4 regions of the Pseudoalteromonas sp. 2CM37A genome follow, and region 2 is predicted to be linked to each of the others. Evidence: predicted binding sites of a transcription regulator. Region 2 holds the regulator's gene; each other region holds the start of a gene.
The links. The regulator LexA, encoded in region 2, represses DNA repair genes until DNA is damaged. The targets are predictions, from matches to a motif close to TACTGTATNNNNATACAGTA.

Region 1: a site for LexA is predicted at 2,420-2,439, ahead of dinB (DNA polymerase IV). Genes of this name have one in related genera too.
Region 3: a site for LexA is predicted at 2,630-2,649, ahead of MTF68_RS11475 (YebG family protein). Genes of this name have one in related genera too.
Region 4: a site for LexA is predicted at 2,099-2,118, ahead of ruvC (crossover junction endodeoxyribonuclease RuvC). Genes of this name have one in related genera too.

What each region holds. Positions count from the first base shown of each region.
Region 1 covers NZ_JALNTJ010000011.1:42,327-46,959, reverse strand. The annotation lists gene MTF68_RS17555 (ABC transporter substrate-binding protein) at 1-279, opposite strand, end outside; gene MTF68_RS17550 (aldo/keto reductase) at 433-1,485, opposite strand; gene MTF68_RS17545 (thioesterase family protein) at 1,553-1,975, opposite strand; gene dinB (DNA polymerase IV) at 2,451-3,503, shown strand; gene MTF68_RS17535 (leucyl aminopeptidase family protein) at 3,743-4,633, shown strand, end outside.
Region 2 covers NZ_JALNTJ010000010.1:77,170-81,802, reverse strand. The annotation lists gene MTF68_RS17195 (hypothetical protein) at 1-376, opposite strand, end outside; gene MTF68_RS17190 (Rho termination factor N-terminal domain-containing protein) at 525-779, opposite strand; gene MTF68_RS17185 (hypothetical protein) at 1,006-1,386, shown strand; gene MTF68_RS17180 (hotdog fold thioesterase) at 1,397-1,837, opposite strand; gene lexA (transcriptional repressor LexA) at 2,015-2,632, shown strand; gene coxB (cytochrome c oxidase subunit II) at 3,095-4,231, shown strand; gene ctaD (cytochrome c oxidase subunit I) at 4,231-4,633, shown strand, end outside.
Region 3 covers NZ_JALNTJ010000004.1:306,425-311,057, reverse strand. The annotation lists gene MTF68_RS11490 (hotdog fold domain-containing protein) at 3-476, shown strand; gene MTF68_RS11485 (polymer-forming cytoskeletal protein) at 484-975, opposite strand; gene MTF68_RS11480 (M23 family metallopeptidase) at 965-2,128, opposite strand; gene MTF68_RS11475 (YebG family protein) at 2,267-2,581, opposite strand; gene MTF68_RS11470 (ComEA family DNA-binding protein) at 2,927-3,223, shown strand; gene MTF68_RS11465 (DUF6170 family protein) at 3,235-3,537, opposite strand; gene dsbB (disulfide bond formation protein DsbB) at 3,539-4,057, opposite strand; gene fadR (fatty acid metabolism transcriptional regulator FadR) at 4,578-4,633, shown strand, end outside.
Region 4 covers NZ_JALNTJ010000001.1:33,023-37,655, forward strand. The annotation lists gene MTF68_RS00140 (FtsX-like permease family protein) at 1-2,039, shown strand, start outside; gene ruvC (crossover junction endodeoxyribonuclease RuvC) at 2,168-2,692, shown strand; gene ruvA (Holliday junction branch migration protein RuvA) at 2,695-3,312, shown strand; gene ruvB (Holliday junction branch migration DNA helicase RuvB) at 3,320-4,327, shown strand.

The DNA.
Region 1 (4,633 bases), on a different contig from region 2:
AGAAAACTGTAACACCCCATTGGCCGTTTTTTTATGAATAACACACGGAAAGCATACATTATCGCCTTCATTTAAGTGCTTATTAATTCGCTCTTGCGGCACGATTAGTCGCGTATGTTTTACATCATCAATACTGTTAATTAGTTGCTCGGTGAGGTTGTCACAAATACCGCCTTGCGGCGCATGCGAATCTTTATCCATATGAAACGGGGGCGTGTAACTTTGTAACCATACAATTTCTTCAATTGGGTGAGTATTGTCAGCGTACCCGTAACGCATTAAACCACCTAGTACACCAAAGAATAAAATTACATTTCTAAGCATAACTCACTAAAAATAATCCATTTAAGTTAACTTTAGTATAGTTTTACTTTGTATATGTTCAAATGTAAGAGAGAAAAAGGCAGTAAAAAAACTGCCTATTATTTTGGTTTAATATGGCTGCGGGTAATCTTTAAAAATAGTGCCAATTTCAGTTAGCGTGTCGTCGCTTAAAGTTATGCTAAAAGCGTCAATGTCTTCTTTTAATTGGGCCATGCTGGTCGCACCAATAATTGACGAGGTAACGCCATCGACTTGATTACACCAAGCAAGTGCCAATTGGGCTGGGGTTATGCCGCTTGCATGTGCAAGCTCTACATAACGCTGCGTGGCTTTTTGCGCGTTAGGGGTATCTCTAAAAATGCCATTGCGCTGCATAAATGTCCAACGCGATCCCGCTGGGCGTGCACCGTTTAGGTATTTACCCGTTAGCAGGCCAGCAGCAAGCGGCGACCAAGGTAAATAAGCAATGTCTTCATGGATACACTGCTCAATTAAATAGGGCCAATCTTTAGCGTGCGCTAGGCTAAATTCGTTCTGAATAGACACCATACGCGGTAAGTTATGCGCTTTTGCTAAATTTAAAAATTGGCTAATGCCCCATGGGGTGTCATCTGAAAGGCCACAATATTTTATTTTTCCGGCTTTAACACACTCATCAAGGCCCTCTAAAATATCAAGCATACCCGCCTGTTGTTGCTCAGTATCTACGTCACTAAAAGTGAGTTTACCTGGCCATTGCCTGCCAAAATGTGGGGTAGAGCGATTAGGCCAATGTAATTGGTATAAATCTATGTAGTCGGTTTGTAGGCGTTTAAGCGAGTTATCTACGGCCTCAATGACAGCGCTGCGTGTTATATCGCCGCCATCTCGTACCCACGACAAGCCATTGCCTGCAATTTTACTCGCCAATACAATATCACCGCGCTTTTGCGCATTGCGACTTAGCCAGTTACCTATAATTTGCTCTGTTTTACCGTAGGTCTCTGGTGAAGGAGGAACGGCATACATTTCGGCAGTATCAATAAAATTAACGCCTTGTGCCAAGGCATAAGCTATTTGCTCATCGGCGTCTTGTTGGGTATTTTGTTTACCCCAAGTCATGCTGCCTAAGCATACTCTAGAAACATCAACACCGCTGCTGCCTAACGGACTGTATTGCATTTAAAATCCTTAAATTATGTAAGATCTTGAGAGTGGATAATTAATACCAATTCGCAATAAAACCTAATTAAGCGAATTGGTGTAGTGCCGATAGTAATGGCTCTGAAATAGCCGCTTTTTGTCCTGTTTTAAAGTCAAACATAACAACTTGAGAATAGCCTGTGGTAGTAATAGCTTGCTGAGCATGGCTAAATACAGAGTAATTCATCATAAAACGGTCGCTTTTTATATCTGAAATAGTAATACCTACGGTTAAAGTATCTGGGAAGGTCACTGGACGTTTATAGCGAATATTGTTTTCACTAATGACCGGGCCTATTCCACCTGGTTTTATCGTATCAAACTGATTTATTTTATTTAGAAAATCGATACGCGCAATTTCAAAATAACGCAAGTACACCACGTTGTTAACATGTTGTAGGGCGTCCATATCGGCCCATGCTACGGTGATATCGGTATGAATAGGGTGCTGATCTTTGAACCTTTGCATGTATGTGTACTCTTAGTTTTAAATGAATGAGGTTATCAATATGGTGTTTGTAGCTCAAGACAATAAATGCCATGTTTTTTTATAAGATGATTGTACCTATTTATTTTTAGGACTACAGTGAAATAACACAGACAACACACACACGAGAACACACATGCAAAATATAATTAATTGGGCTTTAGCCAGTTTAGTTTTTATAGCGTCTTTTGCTTGCTATGCAATGGGTAATGCCTCCGGCGGCATAATGCTTTTAGCTGCGGGGTTTTTATTGGAATTTGTTTTTTGGCTACATTGCTTTAAAAAATCAAAGCGCTTTAAGCAGCCGTTTTAAAAAAGCTGTTAAAGCTTGCACGGTTTAACGCGCTACACCTAGTAGCGCTTTTAACTTTAGCAAGTTAAACAGGCTTTAATGGACTTGCTTAATGAAAGTGAATCCTTAATAATGGCTGTATAAATAAACAGTTGTTATGTGGTAATGAAAAAGTTTATTCATATCGACATGGACTGCTTTTATGCAGCGGTTGAAATGCGCGATAACCCCAAACTTGCCAGTGTGCCTTTAGCGATTGGTGGTAATAGCCGTCGTGGTGTGCTCTCTACAGCAAATTATATAGCGCGCGAATATGGTGTTCGCTCGGCTATGTCTAACTACCACGCTAAGCAATTATGTCCCGATTTAGTTATTGTGCCTGGGCGCATGGCGGTTTATAAAGAAATTTCTAACCAAATACGCGCTGTATTTAAACGCTATACCGACCAAATAGAGCCGCTGTCGCTTGATGAAGCTTACCTAGATGTAACCAACAGCACCGCATGCAAAGGCAGCGCAACGCTTATTGCTCAGCAAATTAGAGCAGATATTTATAACGATACCGGCCTTACCGCCTCTGCCGGAGTTGCCCCCATTAAGTTTATTGCCAAAATAGCCAGTGACGAAAATAAACCCAATGGCCAATTTGTGGTTTTGCCGGATGAAGTTGATGCGTTTTTAAATAATTTACCCCTGGGTAAAATCCCTGGTGTGGGCAAAGTAACCCTCGAAAAGCTTAATTTAAAGGGGTTATACACAGGTAAAGACGTTCGCGAGAAAGGCGTTAATTGGATGCAGCAGCACGTGGGGAATTTTGGTGTATCGCTTTATCAAAAATGTGCTGGCGAATATATTGGTAAAGTAACCACTGAGCGAGTGCGTAAATCGCTTAGTGTTGAACACACCTATGAATACAACAAAAATAGCTTACAAGAATGTTTAGATCAGTTACCTAAATTACTGGAAGAGCTAACAGCGCGCCTTAATAAGCAACAGCTACAAAATCGTATTAATAAGCTAAGTGTAAAAGTGAAGTTTGCAAACTTTGTTGTTACCTCAGCTGATCAAGCTCATCATCAATTAAATACTGCTATTTTTAATGAATTACTCTCTAAGGCGTATCAACGCGGGATGCAGCAACCGGTGCGCTTATTAGGTATTGGAGTAGGAGTTAAAAATGAACCTAATTTAAATCTGCAACTGAGTATTCTTGATTAACTACACGCTTTTTTGCAATTTAGAGTGCTTTAGCAAAGTAATTTAAACGTGGTATAAGCAGGGGCTGCCTTTACAAAAAACTATATAGTGGTTGTTAGTTTCTTCTTAAAACACTGAGTCACTTTAGTTAGCTGTAAAACCAAGTTGCCAGATTAAAATGAGCTGATCGCAGTTGGCTGGTTTTGTGTTTTTATATCAACGATAATAGCCCCTTATGTTTTCTAACAGGAGTTTTACTTATGGCATATCCTCAAGCGATAGCTGCACAATCACTTAGTGCAAGCTTTGACTCATTTTCTCACGATGCACTTATTATAATTAGTGATGACTTTTCTCAATTAGCCAATAACTCATTAAGTGATGCTATCGAATCACACGCTAAAGTAGATTCTCGTATTGGTAAACAAGTTACGTTTTTAGTGGTTGATAATGTACGCGTTGTTTTAGCGCCTACGGGGCCGCTTAACCGCGATTACGATGATGTAAGACGCTACTTTGATGCCGCTAAACTAGCGATTAACGAAGCAAAAGCCGCGGGTAGTGTAAACCCTGCTATTTACTTACCTAAATTACATACAGATGCGCGTTACCAGCATGCATTAGAAGTGGCGTATTTAGGCGCATGCCAAGCATTATGGCAACCTCTTGAAGCACGCGAATACCACGGCGAAAGCATTGAGCCTATTACGCAAATAGGTTTAATAGATGCAAATGAGCAAACAGTTAAAGCTGTAAATGCAATTGCAGCAGGGCAATATGCGGCACGTGACTTATGCGGTACTGAGCCTGAACGTATGGCGCCACCACGCTTTGCTGATTACTGTGTTGAGCTTTTTAAAGGCTCTAAAGTAGCGGTTGATGTGATTGACGATATTAACACTATAGATAAAAACTACCCTATGCTTAGCACCGTTGCTCGCGCATCTTATGCGGTTGAGCGCCACCATCCACGTGTTGTTAAGCTAGAATACGTGCCAGAAGGTGAAGTAACGCGCACGCTAATGTTTGTTGGTAAAGGCTTAGTTTACGATACCGGCGGCGCCGATTTAAAAGTAGGCGGTTACATGGCGGGTATGAGCCGTGATAAAGGCGGGGCTGCATCCGTTGCGGGCTTTATGAAAGCCGTGGCA
Region 2 (4,633 bases):
TGAGTAAATGCGCTTGTGCATTAGCGGTAATTTGTATTTTAGTGGGTGGCTGAAAAGGGCGGCCCGTTAAACCATTAAAGCTTTGCTGCTCGTCAGTATTAATAACAGTAATAAGCGGGGTCGTTAAAAAGTGCTCAAACACTATTTGCGTGGGGTTAGGCACTTGCGCAGTAATATTATAGAGTGATGTGGGGTAGTCTGCTTGAGTAAATGGGTTTGTAAGTGTGCGCTTAGCAAGGTGCTTACCGTGTACGTATTCAAGTGGTATCGCGCTCATTACTAAGCCGCCTAAAAGCCAAGCTAAAATTTGTAAGGCAAGTAAATAGCCTAGCCACTTATGTAGTTTTCGAGCGCGCTTAAATAGTTGTTTTCTCATTTTGTGCTTCTTATTATTTTTAGCGTTAGTGTATTACAGCAGCCCATGCTTTTACTGCGGCATTTTGTCGCAGTTATTCATAAGCTAAGCTTACTCTAACTTTATAAAAATAATAAAAAGGAGCGGTAAAAAATCAGTGAGGCTGTGTTTAATGCTCACGTAAAGCATTTATTAGCCCTTGTTTGCTCATTTTTGAGCGGCCGCTAATGCCGAGCTCTTTAGCTTTATTGTACAGCTGCTTTTTAGTGCGCTGCTCATACTTTGAGGCTTTGCCGCCTTTGACAGCGGTTTTATGAGTATTGCTATTAGCAATGCGCGCGGCTTTTTGTTTGCTCATGCCTTCATCTCGAAGCGCATCGTACTGATCGTCGTTTTTAATTTGCGGGCCATGATCTACCATAATTGTCCTCCTGAAGCGTTTAATTACACAGTGTGTATAACTTTCATACATAAACGGTAAAATTAAGCGTAACTAGCCTAACCCGTTTTATAAGGCAAATTAGGTGCCAATGGCGTTTAAACAGGTATTTTCTATTAATAAAGCCATGTTTAGCGCTTTGTTGATTTGGTATAAAAGTAAAACTGCGTTAAAGTTTGCGATGAAACTATAAGAGGGTAAAAAGCAGACAATGTCGGAAATTCAATTTTTAAATGTAGATCTAGAGCTTGAGTCTAAACAAGATATTAGCGCCCTAGTGGCAGACTTAAAGAAAAACGCGATGGTTTTGCATTATGACAAAGACGAATATCGTCAATTGGCGCGTATTGAAGCCTCAGGTGATATAACCACGCCAGACAAAGCAATCAACCACTTATGTGAATTAATAGAGTCGTGTTCACGTAATGCGCTTAAGCAGTGGCTAAGCTGTTCGCGCAGAACGTTTGATATAGGCTTTGAGTCGGGCACGTCACCTAAGTGTTTTAACCAAGCTCTACATGCAGATACACTGCTACGTATATCTGCCATTGGCGCTGGGATGGAAATAACGATTTACCCTATCGAAAAGTAGCCATAGTTAATTATTTGCGCTCGACAACCGCTGCGGTCATTTTTGATACGCAGCAAAGCTCGCCGCGGCTATTGGTTATTTTTATTTCCCATACAGAACTGCGCTTACCAATATGAAATGCACGAGTGACGGCGGTTAAAGTGCCATTTCGAGAGGCCTTTAAGTGGCTGGCGCTAATTTCCTGTCCAACACAATAAAATTTTGTAAAGTCCACTACAAAGTTAGCGGCGTAGCTTGCTACGGTTTCGGCAAGTACCACATTTGCGCCACCATGTACCATACCAATAGGATTATGATGCTCAGGAATAGCAGGCATGGTAGCCACCAGGTAATCATCTCCTATTTCAGTTATTTCTATGCCCATGGTTTTCATTAGCGTGCCTTGGCAGTTTATTCCCTCATCTAACTGTTTGCAAAGCTCTAATGTGATGGGTTGATGCCAAATACTCATAATTACTCCTTTATATTGAAAGCAAATTTATAGCATTTTAAATACTGAACGTCTGCAATTACCTAAAATTTATCCAGGTGCGGTGTATTTAGCTATTTTAAAGCACAATTTAAATTTGCGATTTTTATTTAACTGTATATACTCACAGTTAAATGTACTGTATGGAAAGCCAGTTGTATGCGACCATTAACTAAACGCCAAGCTCAAATACTCGAACTAATAAAAGTTTTTATTAAAGACACTGGTATGCCTCCTACACGTGCCGAAATTGCGCAAACACTCGGTTTTAAAAGTGCCAATGCCGCAGAAGAGCACTTAAAAGCGCTTGCCAAAAAAGGTGTTATTAAAATGAAACCAGGCGCAAGCCGTGGTATTCAATTGGTTGAAGAAGAAGAGCCTGAGCAACTAGGTCTACCATTAATAGGTAGAGTTGCAGCGGGTTCGCCTATTTTGGCGCAAGAACATGTTGAGAGTCACTGTAAAATAGACCCACTTATGTTTAAACCAGCCGCCGACTTTTTATTGCGTGTTAACGGTATGAGTATGAAAGATATAGGTATTATGGATGGCGACTTACTTGCCGTACACCGTACTCAAACAGCTGAAAACGGCCAAGTTGTGGTTGCACGAGTAGATGAAGACGTAACCGTAAAACGCCTAGAAAAAGCAGGCCGAAAAGTATTATTACACGCCGAAAACGAAGAGTTTACGCCAATTGAAGTAGACCTTGAAAACGAGTCGTTTAATATTGAAGGGTTAGCCGTTGGCGTAATAAGAAATGCCGACTGGATGTAATTTTTAACTAATATCTATAAATGCGCACTTTTTAGTGTGCATTTTTGTTTTAAAAACAAACCTTCCACCATCTCAAAGCGCCCTAAAATTATTTAGGCTGTAAACTTTTTTTCACTCATACTTTTATCTTCCTAAGCGTGTTACATCCCTTAATTTTGCTCGTGTCTTGGCTGTTAAATAACAATTTAATACGCCGTCATTTAGTCAAATTTAAAATATCACTTGATTGTTTTTTATACTAAAACTTGCTTGTTGTACGTTTTTTAGCTAATCATTAATGTGCTGGACTAACAATAACTCACAGCTTTTTAGTTATGAGAACACACAATATACACAAACCTTTTGTTGTCCTAGCGATACCGATCAAAAATAAGATTGGTTAAAAAATAAAAATAACGAATTGGCGTTTAAGCCGTATGCCTCTTCGCTTTGCATTCGCAATAGCATCAAAGGAGCCGTCACATGGGTAAACTGACCTCTACCTTGTGGCTTGTGTTGATTATGTTCCCGCAGCAAGTGCTGGCTAATAGCCAATACAATATGCGCAAGGGCGTAACCGATATAAGTAATAATGTATATCAGCTACACATGACCATATTTTTAATATGTTGTGTGATTGGGGTGATAGTGTTCGCAATAATGTTTTGGGCACTGATTCATCACCGTAAATCTAAAGGGGCAGTTCCTGCCCAATTTCATGAAAGTACCAAAGTAGAAATTCTTTGGACTGCCATTCCGTTTGTTATTTTAATTGCCATGGCAATCCCTGCCACTAAAACCCTCATTGCGATGGAAGATGCCAGTAAGGCCGACTTAACCATTAAAATTACAGGGTCACAGTGGAAATGGCATTATGAATACATGGGCGAAGACGTAGAGTTTTACTCTATTTTATCTACCCCTCAAGACGAAATAGCCAACCTTGCTAATAAAAACCCCAATTACTTACTTGAGGTTGATAAACCTTTAGTACTGCCAATTAATCAAAAGGTGCGTTTTTTAATGACCTCTGATGATGTTATTCACTCTTGGTGGGTACCCGATTTTGCCGTTAAAAAAGATGCCAACCCGGGGTTTATCAACGAAACGTGGACCAACATTAACGAAGAAGGTATTTACCGAGGACAGTGTGCAGAGCTGTGCGGTAAAGATCATGGTTTTATGCCCGTGGTGGTTGAAGCTAAATCGCAAGAGGACTTTAACGCATGGCTTGCAGATGCTAAGCAAGCTAAGCAAAAAGCCGCACTTGCTGATGCAGCATTGCTTGAGACAACAATTCCTAAAGAAGAGCTAATGACACTAGGTGAGCAAGTGTATATGGCAAGTTGCGCTGCGTGTCATCAGCCTACAGGTATGGGTTTACCGGGTGTATTTCCTGCGTTAAAAGGCAGCCCCATTGTTTTGGGTGATATAAAAGATCACATTGATGTAGTGATTCATGGTCGCCCAGGAACTGCAATGCAGGCATTTGCAAAGCAGCTCTCAATTAAACAACTTGCAGCGGTAATTACCTATAAACGTAATGCGTGGGGTAATGAAACGGGTGATGTCATCCAACCTAGTGAAATTCAGGCAGCACTTGATGCGGAGGCGAACTAATGAGTAGCATAGTAGAACAACCTAACGCCAATAACGCTCACCACGGCCATCACCCAGCCAAAGGTTTTAAACGTTGGTTATACACAACAAACCATAAAGATATTGGCAGCATGTACTTAATTTTTTCGCTGACTATGTTTTTAATTGGTGGTGCAATGGCCATGGTTATTCGGGCTGAGTTATTTCAGCCAGGATTACAATTGGTAGACCCACACTTTTTTAACCAAATGACCACAGTACACGGTTTAATTATGGTGTTTGGTGCTGTTATGCCAGCCTTTACGGGGCTTGCTAACTGGATGGTACCGCTCATGATTGGTGCGCCAGATATGGCGCTGCCCAGAATGAACAACTGGAGCTTTTGGATTTTACCCTTCGCTTTTTTAATTTTATTGGCCTCGT
Region 3 (4,633 bases), on a different contig from region 2:
CAATGAGTAATAAATCAGCCCTTTTAAAAACCTGGCTTAAATTTAAACGCTTACCTTTTGGCAATTGGTTGTTTAGCAAAGCGGTATGCATAAAAGCCCCGTATTTTGGCTCAATGAAACCTTACGTGCTCGATTTAAGAGAAGGGCACTGTAGCGCTGTCGTAAAAAACCGCCGTAGTGTGCATAACCATATTGGGACTATTCATGCTATTGCACAATGTAACTTAGCTGAGCTGTGTGCTGGTGTAATGGTAGATGCCACCGTGCCTTATAAAACGCATCGCTGGATCCCAAAAGGAATGACGGTACACTATTTAGCAAAGGTTGATACCGATGTAACTGCTATTGCAGAAATCGACTTGCCTCGCCAATGGGTAGATAAAGAAGATTTAGTGGTGCCAGTTAAGCTTTACAATACCCGCAATGAACTGGTGTTCACTGCAGATATTACGATGTACATAACCGAAAAAAAGTAATGAGCGCTTAATTAGATTTGGCTTTATCAGCGGCTTGCTTATTAACAAACGACAAGTCGCTATCAGCATCATCAAGCAAAGTTTTTACTTCTTTAGCCGGCTTTAAATCTTCGCTAATAAGTTCCGGTTCTTCTTTTTCAAAGCGCTGTTTTAAGCTGCCTTCAATAATGGCTCCAGCATCAATACTTAGTGTATCGTGAAAAACATCGCCATGTACGTGAGCGCTGCTTTGAATATTCACTTCACTTGCGTTTAGTGAGCCAATAATTTTACCTTTTACAATGACACTTTTAGCCTCAACCACACCTTCAACAATGCCGGTAGAGCCAATTACCAAGTGCTCTGCCTTTATATCGCCATCAATTCGGCCATCTAGCTGAACTTCGCCTTGGCTGGTGAGTGTGCCAGTTAAGCGCACATCTTCAGAAATAATAGAAGGGGTATGATTTACTCTTTTTAACGTAGTTTGACTACTTGGTTGCTTTTTTTTACCGAACACGAGAAAGCGCCTTTGTTATTTTTAGAGGATTGACATGTTTGCCATCGAGTAACACTTCATAGTGTAAGTGTGTGCTGGTACTTCTGCCAGTACTGCCCATTAATCCAATTACCTCATTTTTAGCAATTGTTTGGCCTTTTTTCACTTTAATTTTATTTAAGTGGCCAAAACGGGTGACCAAGCCATTTTTGTGCTCTAGCTCGATAAAGTTACCATAGCCGCCATTTTTACCAGCGCGCAATACACGTGCATCAGCAGGGGCAAAAATTTCGGTTTTATGCCAGCCGGCTAAATCAACACCTTTGTGAAAAGCGCGGCGGTTGTTCATCGGATCTTTACGTAACCCAAAGTTGCTCGAAATATAGTATTTAGCCGCAGGCAAGGGCAGTGAGTTAGGCAGCTCTGTTAAAAAGTTTTCAAGGTTGTTAAGTAATAATAGCTTATCAACAATGGCTAAAAACTGCCCTGGTATTTTAGTTTCGTCAAATACATCTAACGGGCCACCTTGCGCACTGGTTTGTGCGCCCAGTGCTAAATGTTGTTCAAGGGCTGATTCTAAGCCTGCGCCTTTTAACATCGCTAAAATTGCATCATGGCGTTTATTAATTTGCGCATCAATAAGCGCAAAATTGTGCTCGTAGTATTTATTTAAGCGCTCGTAACGTGCGGCAAAAGTGATTGGCGTTAGAAGGCTGGCATGTTTGTCTTTCGGCTCTTCATCTACAAGTGGTTCATGAAACTCGCCTTTGTCTTGATTAACAGGCGACTCAAGTTGTTCTTCTAGTTTTATTGTCTCTTTACTAATAGATGCGGGGAGGGATTCAATCATACCTTGCAAAAGTGCTTGCTTTTGCTCTAGTACAGCAAGTTGTTCTAATTGCTTAGCGTGCAGTGCTTTTTGTTCTTGGACCTGTTTTTGCCACGCTTGTTGTTTGTCAATTTGGCTTTGTTCTATGTCGGTAATTTTATTTGTTTGGCTATAAACACGAAAACTAGAAATACCGACCCAAGTAATAGTGCCTAAAATAAGCAGTACTGTAAAAAGCTGAAACCAAGGCGCCAAAACAACATGCTTAACTTCGCCATTTTGACGAATAAGCAACTGACGGGCTGGGAAAAATTTTTGGTAAAAAGACTTAATAAATACTGACATGGCACATAAACACTCGCTATTAACCGGATTAATGTATCAATTTCAGTCTAAAAAGCCAGAAAAAATTTGTAACTGTTCAAAAATTAATAAAAAAGGGCTGCTATTTAGTAGCAGCCCTTTATTTAAAATAGTCACAAATTAGCTAGCTTGTTGCTCATCGTTATCTTTTATTGATGCTACGTTGTCGGCTTTTTTAGCTTTAGCTGTACCTTTTGTTGTGGGCTCTTTTGCGCCTTTTAACACTGCCATAAAGTCATCTTTACTCTTTGCAATTTCAAGCGCAAGCGATTCAACCTGTTGCTCGCTCAGTGGCACATCTACTTTTTCCAGTATTACTTCAAGCGATTCTGCTATATCGAGCATTTTGTCATAGGCATCCGCTTCTTTTTTAGTAGTAAACGTCATTCGCTCAACTCCGTTTCGTTCTACAACATATTTAACAACAACAGCCATGATCTCTCCTGCTTGATTGCGTGGTAATGTGGTTACTGACCCGTAGGCCACTGTTTTTATATACAGTAAGTGTTTGTGTGTAAAATTGCAAGTATTCGGTGCATTTTTAGCTTGTCATCAATTTGACAAAAAAGCGTAACTTTACTTTAGTTAAGCAATCACTTGTTGTACCAGCTGCATTTTAGGTTTTCGGATTTAGGTGATTATGCACTGGAAATAATATAAGTGATGCGCGTTGCACCTTATTTAGCATTATTTCCTCAAATAAAAATTAAGCACATGTTTAAAGCCAAATTAGCCGTTTAACTATAACGCTTTGGTATAAACAAAAATAAGGAATAACAAATGAAAAATCTATTAACGCTACTTATTATTAGCTTTTTAAGCTTTAGCGCGTTTACCCACGCTAACCCTGTTGAAGATAAGCCTATGGTTGAAATGCCGCAAGCGCCGGTTATTAATATTAATAGTGCCGATTCAGAAATGCTGGCCAAGTTGCCTGGTATTGGTAAGAAAAAAGCGCAGGCTATTGTTGATTACAGGGTTGAAAATGGCGAATTTGACCAGCTGAGCGATTTAGCTAACGTAAAAGGAATAGGTAAAAAGCTTGTAGCTAAACTAGAAGGAAAAGTGTCTTTATAATAGGCAGGGCGCTAAGCGCCCTGTGAATACTGCTCAAGTGCTTTGGCTAAATATTTTTTAGCGAAGTTTATTTCAATCGGGGTTGTTAAAAGCGGGTAACACAGGCCACCTAAAATTAAAAAGGGAATGAGTTCCCACCCTTTAAAAACAGTAAATAATAAAAACAATGGGCTGAGCAATATCAGCTTTACTATTCTTAATAACACTCTATCGGTAGCAGGTAGCATACTTAGTGCAATAGCAACAATGGCTTGTCGCTGCCTCACTTTAAGGTGCTTTAGTTCAGGCAGCTGACTGGTAAAAAACGTAAACATATTAAATAGTCTTTTTAGTAAGTAAGCGAGTGGTAACAATTACAAAAAGCGTGATAGTAAATAACGCAAATAGTATTTCCATCCATGCTGGCATACTTAATCCCGCAAATTGCCAATCGATATTACCGCAATCCCCTGTGGCTTGAAAAAAGCTTGGGATCCATTCATGCAATGGCATAAATGAAGGAAAGTTTGGCTCAAACTCACAGCTAAATGCAAAGGGATCGGTGGTTGTTTGCATTTCAATGTGTTCACGTGCAATAAAGTAGCCCCACACACTTGATACACCCCACACTAAATAAGCGATAGCGCGTACTAATTTACTTTGTGGTTTAGTTGCGCCAATAATGCCTGCCCCTAATAAGCCTAATACCGCAGTTCGCTGGTAAATACACATAATGCATGGAGCAAGGCCCATCTGGTATTGAAAAAACAGTGCGGTGACTTCTAAGAAAAATACAATGCCTGTAAATAGTAGCCATGGAGTACGTTGAGTAGGGAGTTGTGCTAGCCAGTTCATAAAAAATCCGCATTGAAATAAGACGTTGAATTATGTACTAGGATAAAGTAACGAGCAACAAAAAGGGTAAAAAAGCTACCGAAGTCGCTTTTTTTAAGATGAAATTAATAAGCGGTTATGGCCAATCCTATTTAGGGAAAGGTTAAGCTTTTTTGCTAAGTAAACATGTAATATAAGATTGGTTCGCTAAAAAGGCTTGATTAAACGTTACAGTTAACAGGCTCTGCTGTATGCGACTTTTGAATGTGCTTGTTGCCGCACACGGGAATTATTGTAGTAATGTAATGGTTAAGCAAAAACAGCAATAGTATTAATGTACCTACTATGAATAGGATTAATTTATTTAGCTAATTAGGCCTAATTTAAGCATGTTGAATTTTATTATTTACTATTGCGAAATTTTCAGCGGTTGGTTGGCACTTATATCAACGAGTTTACTTGTTAGTTATATTTCATCTGGTACAATCTGTCAGTTATTCGTATAAAACGATGAGTTGTGATTAATTCGAGTGGGAATTGAATGAGAATTTTTAAAGCTAAAAGCCCAGCAGGATTTGCTGAAGAGTATATAGTTGA
Region 4 (4,633 bases), on a different contig from region 2:
AAGTAGAGCTAGGCGCAGCAGTATTTAATGTAGAAAAAGTGGTGGTTGAAGAGCCAGATGCGCCGTTTAATGTATTTTCGAGCAGCCGCAGAGTGCTTATAAATATTGCTGATGTTGCAAAAACTGAGGTTATTCAACCTGGCAGCCGAGTAAATTATCGCCAACTCTATGCAGGCGATGAATCAGATATAACGCGGTTTTATGAATGGTTAAAGCCGCAAATGGCTGAAAATCAACGTTGGTATGGCGTAAAAGATAGGCAGTCGCCCATATCAAATAGCTTAAACCGTGCAGAAAGTTTTTTATTACTGGCCGGTTTGCTGGGCATTATTTTGGCTACGGTTGCTATTGCTGTGTCTGCAAAGCGTTATTGTGAGCGCCAATACGACCCCGTAGCAATGATGAAAACACTTGGCGGAAGCCGTGCATTAATTCGTAAAATATATTTTATGCACTTACTCATGGTGTGTGCTTTAGCGGTTATTGTGGGTTTAGCCATAGGCTACAGTTTACAAGAAATAGCCACTGGTTATTTAGCAAAAAGCATGGATATGAGCTTACCTGCCGCCGGGTTTAAACCTTGGCTGGTGGCTATTAGCACAGGTGTTATATGTGCGGTTATGTTCTCTATTAAGCCACTGCTTGATTTATTTGATATTCCACCGCTTAGAGTATTACGCCGTAATTTAGGCGACAGACTAGCGGTAAGCCGTGTGCACTTAGGTTTAAGCGCGCTTACGGTGTTTTTATTAATGTGGTTATTTAGTAATAACATTAAAATAACGCTTATTTTATTTGTCTCTACGCTTGCTTTGATTGCGGTTTTGTTTGTTATTTCAAAACTAATATTTGGCGGTGGTCGTAAATTAGGTTTAAAACCAGGCAATAGTTGGTCGTTAGCTATTGCTTCTATACAAAAGCGTGCCAACGTAAATGCGGTGCAGCTTATTAGCTTTTCATTGGCGATAAAATTGCTATTGTTTTTGATTGTGCTTAAAAATGACATGATCTCAGATTGGCAGTCTCAATTACCCGCCGATGCACCTAATGCATTTTTAGTTAATATTACGCAAAACGAACTAGAGCCTGTAAATAATTACCTAGCAGAGAACGATATTTTAGTTTCGGATTTTTATCCAACCATTCGTGGGCGAGTAAATGCGGTAAATGGCGAGCTTGTTGCGCGTAAAGTGTCGTTGCAAGATAACGAGAAAAAAGATGAAGAAGCGCGCTCAGGCATTGGCCGTGAGCTTAACCTAACCTGGCTTGATAATGTGCCAGCCCAAAACGAAATTGTGCAAGGGCAGTGGTTTGGCGAAGGCGCAGTGGGTGAGGCATCGGTTGAGGAGTCTATGTTGGAGCGCCTAGACGTAGAAATAGGCGACACTTTAACATTTTTAATTGGTGCGCAATCATTTGACGCCAAAATTACCAGTGTGCGTAAAGTAAATTGGGCTACGCTAAAACCTAACTTTTTTATTATTTTAAGCCCCGATGTGCTAAAAGATTTTCCGGCAACGTATATTTCATCTGTGCGTATAGAGCCAGATCAAAAGAAAGCGTTTAGCCAGTTACTGCGCACTTATCCAACCATTACCGCCATCGATGTAGATAACTTTGTTAAGCAAATACAATCAACCATTGAGCAGGTGTCGTTAGCTATTGGCTTTGTGCTTGCAATTGTGGTGTTGTGTGGCGCATTAGTGCTTATATCTCAGGTGCAAGCGAGCCTTGGCGAGCGAATGCAAGAAATAGTAATACTGCGAACTTTAGGCGCCAAAGGGCGGTTAATAAAAAATGCGACGCTTTATGAGTTTTTGCTATTAGGTGGCTTAGCTGGGTTTGTAGCCGCATTATTTAGTGATGTAGCCTTGCTGATAGTTCAGCAGCAAATGTTTGACTTAGCCGGTAAATTGCACCCGGCAATTTGGCTAATAGGGCCTGTGTCGGGCGGGGTGTTTGTAGCCGCGCTTGGCTACTTTATGATTGCCCGTAAACTTAAACAAAATACCCAAGGCTTAGTACGTGCTTTAGCCTAAGCTATACTTTTAACGCCAAACGCCCGCACTAAGTTGCGGGCGTTTTTGTTTTTACTCGCCACTGGTAATTTATACAGTGCTCTGGCATTATTACCGTTATTGAAAAATAACAATAATGAGTGTGCTGTTTGGCCATTATTTTAGGGATAGACCCAGGTTCGCGTTTAACCGGTTATGGTGTGGTTGCGCATCAAGGTGCTAAATTTACCTATTTAGGAAGCGGGTGCATTAAATTAGCCGAGCATGAGTTCCCCATACGATTAAAAATGATCTACCAAGGGATCACGCAAATAATAGAGCAGTTCTCCCCCGAAACCTTTGCCATAGAAAAAGTATTTATGGCGCATAACCCGGATGCCGCGCTAAAACTTGGTCAAGCCCGAGGAGCCGCCATAGTGGGAGCCTCTATGGCCGACTTACCCGTATTTGAATACTCAGCCCGGCAAATTAAACAAGCCGTGGTAGGTAATGGCGGCGCCGATAAGTCGCAAGTGCAACACATGGTAAAAAATATTTTAAAATTACCTGGCACACCGCAAGCCGATGCGGCCGATGCGCTTGCTATTGCAATTTGCCATGCGCACTCAGAACAAAATTTAATAAAACTAGCGGGTAGCGCAAGCAAAACCGTTAGAGGACGTTTAAGGAAATAAATATGATTGGCCGTTTAAATGGCACTTTAGTTGAAAAGCAACCGCCTGAAATTTTATTAGAAGTAAGCGGCGTAGGCTACGAAGTACAAATGCCCATGACCTGTTTTTACGACTTACCCAATATTGGCGAAAACGCCATAGTGTACACACACTTTGTGGTACGCGAAGACGCACAACTATTATTTGGCTTTAATAATAAAACCGAGCGCGCGCTTTTTAGAGAACTATTAAAAGCAAATGGTGTGGGCCCTAAACTAGGCTTAGCTATTTTATCGGGCATGTCGGCGCAACAATTTGTTAGTTGCGTAAACAACGAAGATGCCACAACATTGGTTAAATTACCGGGTGTGGGTAAAAAAACCGCTGAGCGTTTAGTGCTTGAAATGAAAGACCGCTTAAAAGATTGGGGTAACGACTTATTTACGCCATATAGCGATAACGCCGTTATAGAGCCTCCTAGCGATGCAACAATTGCCAATAATGCCGCAGACGATGCAGTATCGGCACTTGTCGCGCTTGGTTATAAATTGCCACAGGCGCAAAAAGCAGTAAAATCGGTAAGTAAACCCGATATGTCTACTGAGGTTCTTATTAAAGAATCTTTAAAATCAATGTTGTGAGTAACCCATGATTGAAGCTGATCGTTTAATTGACGCGAGCGAAAAAACCAACGAAGACACCATAGACCGCGCAATAAGGCCCAAGCTTTTAGCCGACTACAAAGGTCAGCCGCATGTTAAGCAGCAAATGGAAATATTTATAGAGGCAGCGCGCAGCCGCGGTGAAGCGCTGGATCATCTATTAATATTTGGCCCGCCGGGCTTAGGTAAAACCACGCTTGCTAATATTGTTGCCAATGAGCTTAATGTAAGTATTAAAACCACTTCAGGCCCAGTACTTGAAAAAGCCGGCGATCTTGCTGCATTACTTACCAACCTTGAAGAAGGCGATGTGCTGTTTATTGATGAAATACACAGACTCAGCCCACAAGTTGAAGAAATACTTTACCCCGCAATGGAAGATTACCAACTCGATATTATGATTGGTGAAGGCCCCGCTGCACGCTCTATTAAATTAGACTTACCGCCGTTTACGCTTATTGGCGCGACAACACGCGCAGGCTCACTTACCTCACCACTAAGAGACCGTTTTGGTATAGTGCAGCGCTTAGAGTTTTATTCGGTAGCTGACTTATCTCATATAGTGGGGCGCTCTGCACATTACCTAGATTTACAAATGTGCGACGATGGCGCTACCGAAATTGCAAAACGCTCACGAGGCACACCGCGTATAGCAAACCGCTTATTACGTCGTGTGCGCGATTACACGCAAGTAAAATCAGATGGTACAGTAAATGCCTCCGTTGCCGAGCTTGCCCTTGATATGATTGACGTAGATAAAAGCGGGTTTGATTACATGGACCGTAAATACTTACTTGCCATTATCGAAAAATTTATGGGTGGGCCTGTAGGGCTTGATAATTTAGCCGCCGCCATAGGCGAAGAAAAAGAAACCATTGAAGATGTGATTGAGCCGTTTTTAATTCAACAAGGTTTTATACAGCGCACACCGCGCGGGCGAATTGTATCTGACAATGCGTATCATCACTTTGGTTTACTCCCAAAACAAGATTAACCCCTCTTTAGCCTGTTACAGTAAATGTAGCGGGCTACTTCCTCTGTTAAATGTAATACCAATTTGCAATAACACTTAATCATTTTGCGAGGCAAACGTGTCGCTACCTGTGTTAAAAACTCTCATTTACGACTGCAAGCAGAAGGTAGAGCAGTACAGGAGCAATTGCCAAGAACAACTAAATAGGAATTTTTTGCCTAGCTATCAACACGTTTTTCCAGCCTCAACATAGCTCACTTAATTAAGAAAATTAGTATAGTTTTTTAAAACTTACTCAGCTTTCATCCACTTTGTTGCAAATGTAAC